DNA from 2 places in the Microbacterium sp. KSW4-4 genome. Region 1 is predicted to be linked to the other one. Evidence: predicted binding sites of a transcription regulator. Region 1 holds the regulator's gene; the other holds the start of a gene.
What was found. The regulator LexA, encoded in region 1, represses DNA repair genes until DNA is damaged. The targets are predictions, from matches to a motif close to TCGAACANNTGTTCGA.
Positions count from the first base shown of each region.

Region 2: a site for LexA is predicted at 1,941-1,956, ahead of recA (recombinase RecA). Genes of this name have one in related genera too.

Region 1 is NZ_JAHWXJ010000001.1:903,103-907,017, reverse strand. It holds gene metE (5-methyltetrahydropteroyltriglutamate--homocysteine S-methyltransferase) at 1-1,206, shown strand, start outside; gene lexA (transcriptional repressor LexA) at 1,289-1,975, opposite strand; gene KZC57_RS04505 (LysM peptidoglycan-binding domain-containing protein) at 2,259-2,627, shown strand; gene KZC57_RS04500 (histidinol-phosphate transaminase) at 2,707-3,801, shown strand; gene hisB (imidazoleglycerol-phosphate dehydratase HisB) at 3,798-3,915, shown strand, end outside.
Region 2 is NZ_JAHWXJ010000001.1:112,332-116,246, reverse strand. It holds gene KZC57_RS00555 (regulatory protein RecX) at 1-700, opposite strand, end outside; gene recA (recombinase RecA) at 700-1,746, opposite strand; gene KZC57_RS00545 (DUF3046 domain-containing protein) at 2,007-2,231, opposite strand; gene KZC57_RS00540 (helix-turn-helix domain-containing protein) at 2,250-2,558, opposite strand; gene KZC57_RS00535 (CinA family protein) at 2,700-3,188, opposite strand; gene pgsA (CDP-diacylglycerol--glycerol-3-phosphate 3-phosphatidyltransferase) at 3,185-3,760, opposite strand; gene KZC57_RS00525 (DNA translocase FtsK) at 3,760-3,915, opposite strand, start outside.

The DNA of each region.
Region 1 (3,915 bases):
GTCACCCTCGCCCGCGGCCTGTCCGAAGGGCGCACGGCGATCGCGGCCGAGCTGGACGCGGCGACCGCTGCGCTGCAGGACCGCCTGACCGCTCCCGGTGTGCGCGACGGTGCGGTGCGTTCTCGCGCGCTGAGCGACGCCGACTTCGCCCGGGCCCCGTACCAGGAGCGGGAGGAGGCGCAGAACGCCCTCGGCCTGCCGGCGCTGCCCCTGACGACGATCGGCTCCTTCCCGCAGACCGGCGACATCCGCCGCGCCCGCGCGCAGTTCCTCCGCGGCGAGATCCCCGAGGACGACTACGAGGAGTTCCTGCGCCGTGAGGTCGCCGCGGTCGTCTCCCTGCAGGAGGACCTCGGTCTCGACGTCCTCGTGCACGGCGAGCCGGAGCGCAACGACATGGTGCAGTACTTCGCTGAGCACCTCGACGGCTTCGCGGTCACGCAGCACGGCTGGGTGCAGTCGTACGGCTCGCGAGCGACGCGTCCATCGATCCTCTGGGGCGATGTCTCGCGTCCCGCGCCCATCACGGTCGCTTGGTCGGCGTACGCCCAGTCGCTCACGGCGAAGCACATGAAGGGGATGCTCACGGGCCCCGTCACGATCCTCGCGTGGTCCTTCGTCCGCGACGACCAGCCGCTGAGGGAGACGGCGAACCAGGTGGCGCTGGCGCTGCGCGATGAGATCGCCGATCTGGAGGCCGCGGGCATCCAGGTGATCCAGGTCGACGAGCCGGCGCTCCGGGAGCTGCTCCCGTTGAAGCAGGCCGACCAGCCGGCGTACCTCGACTGGTCTGTCGCCTCGTTCCGTCTGGCCACGGGCGGGGCTGCGGCGGCGACCCAGGTGCACACCCACCTCTGTTACTCGGAGTTCGGCGTGGTGATCGACGCGATCCGTGCGCTCGACGCGGACGTCACGTCCATCGAGGCGGCCCGGAGCCGCATGGAGGTCGTCGCGGACATCGCCGAGGTGGGCTTCGACCACGGCATCGGCCCCGGCGTGTACGACATCCACTCGCCGCGCGTGCCCACCGTGGAGGAGGTCGAGTCCCTGCTGCGGCGTGCGGTGGAGGAGATCCCTCTCCGTCAGCTCTGGGTGAACCCGGACTGCGGTCTGAAGACCCGCGGCTACGCCGAGACCACGGCGTCGCTGCGGAACATCGTCGAGGCCACGCGGCGCGTGCGCGAAGACGTGGTGGTCACCGCCTGACGCGGTCGTCCCCGGACACACGAAGGCCCTCCCGGTGCGACCGGGAGGGCCATCGTTCTCGTCTCACCGACGATGCGGTGCCTCAGACGGCGCGCATGACCGCGACGACCTTGCCGAGCACGACCGCCTCGTCGCCCAGGATCGGCTCGAACGCGGAGTTGCGGGGGAGCAGCCACGTGTGGCCGTCGCGACGCCGGAGCACCTTGACGGTCGCCTCGCCGTCGAGCATGGCGGCCACGATCTCGCCGTTCTCCGCCGTGTTCTGCGAGCGCACGACGACCCAGTCGCCGTCGCAGATGGCGGCGTCGATCATCGACTCCCCGGACACCTTGAGCATGAAGAGGTCGCCCTTGCCGACGAGCTGCCGGGGGAGCGGGAAGATCTCTTCGACCTGCTGGTCCGCCGTGATCGGCACGCCCGCGGCGATCCGCCCGACCAGCGGCACGAGTGCAGCATCGCCGACAGGAGTCACCACATCCGCCGGGTTCTCCGCGCCGGTACCGGGGAGGTCGATGAGGACCTCCATCGCGCGAGTCTTGCCCGGGTCGCGCCGCAGGTAGCCGCTGAGCTCGAGCTGGCCGAGCTGGTGGGTGACGCTGGACAGCGACTTGAGCCCGACGGCGTCGCCGATCTCGCGCATGCTCGGCGGATAGCCGTTCTGTGCGATCGAGGCCTGGATGACCTCGAGGATCGCCATCTGCTTCGGGCTGAGGTTCTTGCGACGACGGGTGCGCGGCGCCTCGGACTCGAGGGCTGAGGTGTCGCTCATGGTGCTCCTTCACTGCGTGATCCGACGTGCCGCTTCGAATGTCGGTGGCCCGTGGTGGGGTGTCCTTATCGAAACCGTATCCGAGAAACGTGCCGATCTGGAAGATCTGTTCGAGCGTGTCGGGCGATTCGCGGGGCATGGTTTCGAAGAAAGCTTGACAGATGTTCGAACTCGAAGATATCTTCGGAACGTAGCTTCGCATCCACGGCTCCCGGCCGAGGCGCGGATGCGAAAGCTACGCCAACCTCCCCGGGCTCCGGCGCCGGGACAGTAAGGAGCAGACATGAGCAGCATGAGCCTCAGCACCGCGACCGCCCTTCCGGCATCGGCCCGTCCGGCCACCCGGCTGCGGATCACGGCCCGCGGCCGCCGCACCCTGCTCGCGCTCGCCTCCGTCCCGCTCGCTGCGGGTATCGCCTTCGCCGCCATCGGTGGGGGCAGCGCGATCGCCTCCGGTGTAGACGCACCGGCCGTCTCCGTCGAGACCGTCACGGTCATGCCCGGTGACACGCTCTGGTCGATCGCGAGCAGCATCGCTCCCGCCGCCGACCCGCGGGATGTCATCGGCGAGATCAGCCGGATGAACCTCCTGCGCGGCGGTGAGCTCCAGGTCGGCCAGGAGCTCGCGCTCCCGGCACGGTACACCGACTGACGCGGAGTCCGAGGTCCTGCCTCCGATCCCTGACGATCCGATCGTCACGATGACCTCGGCCCTCCGTGCTCCTCTTAAGATGGGAAGGGTGACCTTCTCCCTCAACGATCTCCCGCTCCGCGACGATCTGCGCGGACTCACCCCGTACGGCGCACCTCAGGCCCCGCTGCCGGTCGCCCTCAACGTCAACGAGAACACGCATCCTGTTCCCGACGAGGTCGCCAGCGACATCCTCGACGACATCGCGGTGGCGATCCGAGACGTGAACCGGTACCCGGACCGTGAGTTCACCACGCTGCGGGAGGCGTTCGCCGACTACCTGGGGCACGGCCTCACGTCGGAGCAGATCTGGGCGGGCAACGGATCCAACGAGGTGCTGCAGCACATCTTCCAGGCCTTCGGCGGACCGGGGCGCACGGCCTTCGGCTTCGGCCCCACGTACTCGATGTACCCGCTCATCGCGAAGGGGACCGGTGCGTCCTGGATCGCCGGCACCCGTCAGCCCGACTACACGGTCACCCCGGAGGAGGCGGCGGAGCAGGTGCGCGCGGCCGACCCCGACATCGTGATCCTCTGCTCGCCGAACAACCCGACCGGCACCCCGCTGGGGCTCGACGTGGTGGAGGCCGTCTACGAGGCGGCCCGCGGCGTCGTGATCGTCGACGAGGCTTACCAGGAGTTCGCGCCACGGGATGCGGCGTCGGCCCTCACCCTCCTGGAAGGACGGCCGCGGCTCGCCGTCTCCCGCACCATGAGCAAGGCCTTTGCCTTCGCCGGTGCCCGCGTCGGCTACCTCGCGGCCGATCCGGCGTTCATCGACGCGCTCCGGCTCGTGCGACTGCCGTACCACCTGAGCGCTCTGACGCAGGCCGCCGCGGTCGCCGCCCTCCGCAACGCCGACGTCATGCTCGGCATGGTGCAGGAGATCGTGGAGCAGCGTGACCGCATCACGGCGACGCTCGAAGCCCTCGGATACACCCCGCACCTCTCGTGGTCCAACTTCGTGCTGTTCGGCGGCGTCGCGGATCCGCGGGCGACGTGGCAGCAGCTGTACGACCGCGGGGTGCTCGTCCGCGACGTCGGCATCCCCGGCCACCTGCGCGTCAGCGCCGGCACCGAGGCGGAGACGACGGCGTTCCTGGACGCCCTGGCCTCGATAGGATCGGCATCATGACCATCCCCGCGCCCACCGCACGCACCGCGAGCCGCGTGCGCAGCACGTCGGAGTCCACCGTCGAGGTCGAGCTGAACCTCGACGGCACCGGTGCGAGCCGCATCGACACCTCGG
Region 2 (3,915 bases), 790 kb from region 1:
AACGCGCTTTGGTCCGGGCGAACTCCAGTGCCCGCTCCGCATCGTCGTCGGGCAGCTCGTCGAGCGCGGCGTCGATGACCTCACGAGGAATGCCCCGCTGCGCGAGCGCTCGAGACAACGCGACCCTCCCCTGGCCCTTGCGTTCGACGCCGGACGTGACGAGGAGCTCGGCGAGCACGGCGTCGTCCAGGTATCCGCGCCGTACGAAGTCGTCGATCACGTCTTCGATGGCGTCCGTCGCGAGCCCGTGTCCTCTCAACACCAGCCGGGCCTCGGAGACGGACAGCGACCGCGTGCGGAGCTTCCGCACCAACGACTCCTCCGCCGTCACTCGGACCTCCGCCGCCGAGGGGCCGTTCTCCGCGCCCTCTCCCCCTCCGGTCGATCGGGACGTATCGCCGACGGCGCGCAACGTGGTCGTCTTCCCGCCCCGGGAAGCGGCCCGCGCCGCGGCACCCCGGGCGGGGTGCCGCGCGCTGGGAGAACCGTCGTCGACCGACGGGGACCCTGCCGACGAGGGCTCGTGCCACGTCGAGCGCCAGAGTCGCGCCGCGTCCGCGGTCGGCCCCGACCCCGCAGGCGGTGCGGATGACGAGTCCTCCGCACCGCCATCGGCCGGACGCTCCGCACGCGCGGGTCCGCCGAAAAGAGGGATGATGGGGGCGATCCGCTCGGAATCGCCCCCACGCTGGTCACTCATCAGGCCGGGCGACGCTCGGCCAGCTCATCAGAACCCGGAGCCGCGGCCGGGCCGCCGATACCGAGCTTCTGCTTGATCTGACTCTCGATCGCCAAGGCGATGTCGGCGTTGTTGAGCAGGAACGTCCGCGCGTTCTCCTTGCCCTGGCCCAGCTGATCGCCGTCGTAGGTGTACCACGATCCCGACTTCTTGACGATGCCGTGCTCGACGCCGAAGTCGATCAGGCTGCCCTCGCGGGAGATGCCGACGCCGTAGAGGATGTCGAACTCCGCCTGCTTGAAGGGCGGGGCCATCTTGTTCTTGACGATCTTGACGCGGGTGCGGTTACCCACAGCGTCCGTGCCGTCCTTGAGCGTCTCGATGCGGCGGATGTCCATACGCACGGAGGCGTAGAACTTCAGCGCCTTACCACCGGCCGTGGTCTCCGGGGAGCCGAAGAACACGCCGATCTTCTCGCGCAGCTGGTTGATGAAGATCATCGTCGTGTTCGTCTGGTTCAGACCACCGGTGAGCTTCCGCAGCGCCTGCGACATGAGGCGGGCCTGGAGGCCCACGTGGGAGTCACCCATCTCGCCCTCGATCTCCGCACGCGGCACCAGGGCCGCCACCGAGTCGACGACGATGAGGTCGATGGCACCGGAGCGCACGAGCATGTCGGCGATCTCGAGAGCCTGCTCACCCGTGTCGGGCTGCGAGACGAGAAGGGCATCGATGTCGACGCCGAGCTTCGCGGCGTAGTCGGGGTCGAGCGCGTGCTCCGCGTCGATGAATGCCGCGATACCGCCGGCCCGCTGGGCGTTGGCGATGGCGTGCAGCGTCAGCGTCGTCTTACCCGAGGACTCCGGGCCGTAGATCTCGACGATGCGGCCACGCGGCAGACCTCCCACGCCGAGGGCGACGTCGAGGGCGATGGAACCGGTGGGGATGACGGCCACAGGGGCACGCTCATCGCTGCCCAGTCGCATGACCGAGCCCTTTCCGAACTGGCGGTCGATCTGGGCGAGGGCAGTCTCGAGGGACTTCTCGCGGTCGGCGGGTGATGGCATGGTGTGCTCCTTCTGCGCGTGTGCTGCCGCCTGTAGGCTGTCGCGGCTCTTCCGGCGGAAGGAACTCTCCGACAAGGCGTATGGCTTTTCAGCCTGGACCTCACGGTACGGCGGACCTCCGACATTGCGTCGAGGAGCCACGGATCGTGGGGATCAGAACCGTCTGACCACTTGTGCAGAAGACTACGCCCGGTTCGAACAGATTTTCGACAACACGCCGGTCCGGCGTGTCGGACTTCCGCACACCCGGGAAGCCGCCGTCATCGACCGCGCGGCTCCAGACGCCCCACGCCGTGGCGACGGGATTCCGGGACATCCATGTCGGCGCAGAGCGCGAGCCAGATGTCGCGCGGAGGTACGCCGGCTTCGAGAGCCTCGAGTGCCGTTCGTCCCCCCATGCCGGAGAGCACGAGGTCGTTCACCAAAGAAGAGGCTCGGGCATGGAACTCGGCGTCGACGGCGCGCAGGAACTCACTGCGTCGCATAAGGGTGCTCTCCGAGTGTCAGCGGAGCGAGAGCTCGGGCTCCACGGACGCGACCAGGTCGTCCGGAACGACGTCCGGGAAGACCTGGATGCCTTCGAGCACCGAGATGCGGTCCCCGACCTCGCGCATGATCGTGGAGATGGGGACGTCGAGTGCCTCTGCCACCGAGGCGAGGATCTCGCTCGATGCCTCCTTCTGTCCGCGCTCGACCTCACTGAGGTAACCGAGAGCGACGGATGCCTTGCCCGCGACCTGCCGGAGCGTCCGCCCCTTCTGCAGACGGAAGTCCCTCAGTACGTCGCCGATCTCCTGTCGTACAAGAATCATCGGAACCTCCTCCGCAGTTCGTGAATCGAGGTCTCCCTCGAAGAGACGGCCAGTCTAGTCCTCCTGGCTTGCACAGAATCTACCCTTGCACTCTGTGGTTTGAATGTGAGCACATCCATATCAACATGACGCGGGGGGTCGCTATTCCCGCAGCGCAGCGGCCAGCACATCGAGGACCGCCGCGACCGTCTGTGCTCGCACCGCGTCGCGGTCCCCCTCGAAGTGGAACGGTCGGGTCCGACTCACCGTCGGGGTGACCACGCCGATGTGGACGGTCCCCACGGGCTGCCCATCCGGGGAGTCCGGACCCGCGATCCCCGTGGTGGACACCCCGACATCGCCGGGGAGACCATCCACCGCGACGGCGTCGCGCACTCCGGCAGCCATCTGCCGCGCTACCTCCGGGTGCACCGGCCCGTATCGCTCCAGCAGGTCGGTGTCGACGCCGAGCAGCGTGTGCTTGACGGGCGTGGCGTAGGCGACGACGCCGCCGAGGAGCACCGCGGAGGCGCCGGGAACCGCGACGAGCGCCGCGCACACCGCACCGCCGGTGAGCGACTCCGCCACACCCAGGGTCCAGCCTCGCTCACGCAGAGCGTCCAGAGCCTCGGCCGGCGTCGTGCCGCTCATCGGCTCTGACGCGCGCCGCGCACCTGCGCGACGATGTAGTCGATCCCGCTGACGACGGTGAGCACGAGCACGATGACCATGAGGACGGTCGTCACGACCGTCCACGGGGCGAGCCCGATGAACACGTGCAGCGGCAGGAGAGCCCAGCCGAGGGCGACGCCCTGGAAGGCCGTCTTGATCTTGCCCATCCAGGCGGCTGCGACAACGTGCTCGCTCGCGACGACCAGACGATGGATGGTGATCCCCCACTCGCGGACGAGGATGATCACGACGATCCACCAGGAGACCTCGCCCAGGATCGCCAACCCGACGAATCCGGCGCCGGTGAGGAGCTTGTCCGCGATCGGGTCCCAGAGCTTGCCGAAGTCGCTGACGATGTCGTAGCGACGTGCGAGGTAGCCGTCGACCCAGTCGGTCGAGATGGCGACGATGAAGAGGACGGCAGCGATCCAGCGCACGGTGAGATCGGCGAGGCCGTACGTCCCGCCGACGAGCAGGAGGACGAAGAACACCACGGCGAGCGGGATGCGCGCCACTGTGATGGCGTTGGGGAGCTGCCGAGGGATCGCCATCAGTCGCGTCCCGTCAGGCCCCAGGCGTCTTCGTCGCCCTCCGCTTCGACGACCGGCAGGCCGTCGTACTGCGCCTCCAACGGATCCCGTTCGGCCTGCGGCACCGCCGCGGCGGCGGGCGCAGCCGGAGCCGCCGGAGCCGACGGAACGTCTTC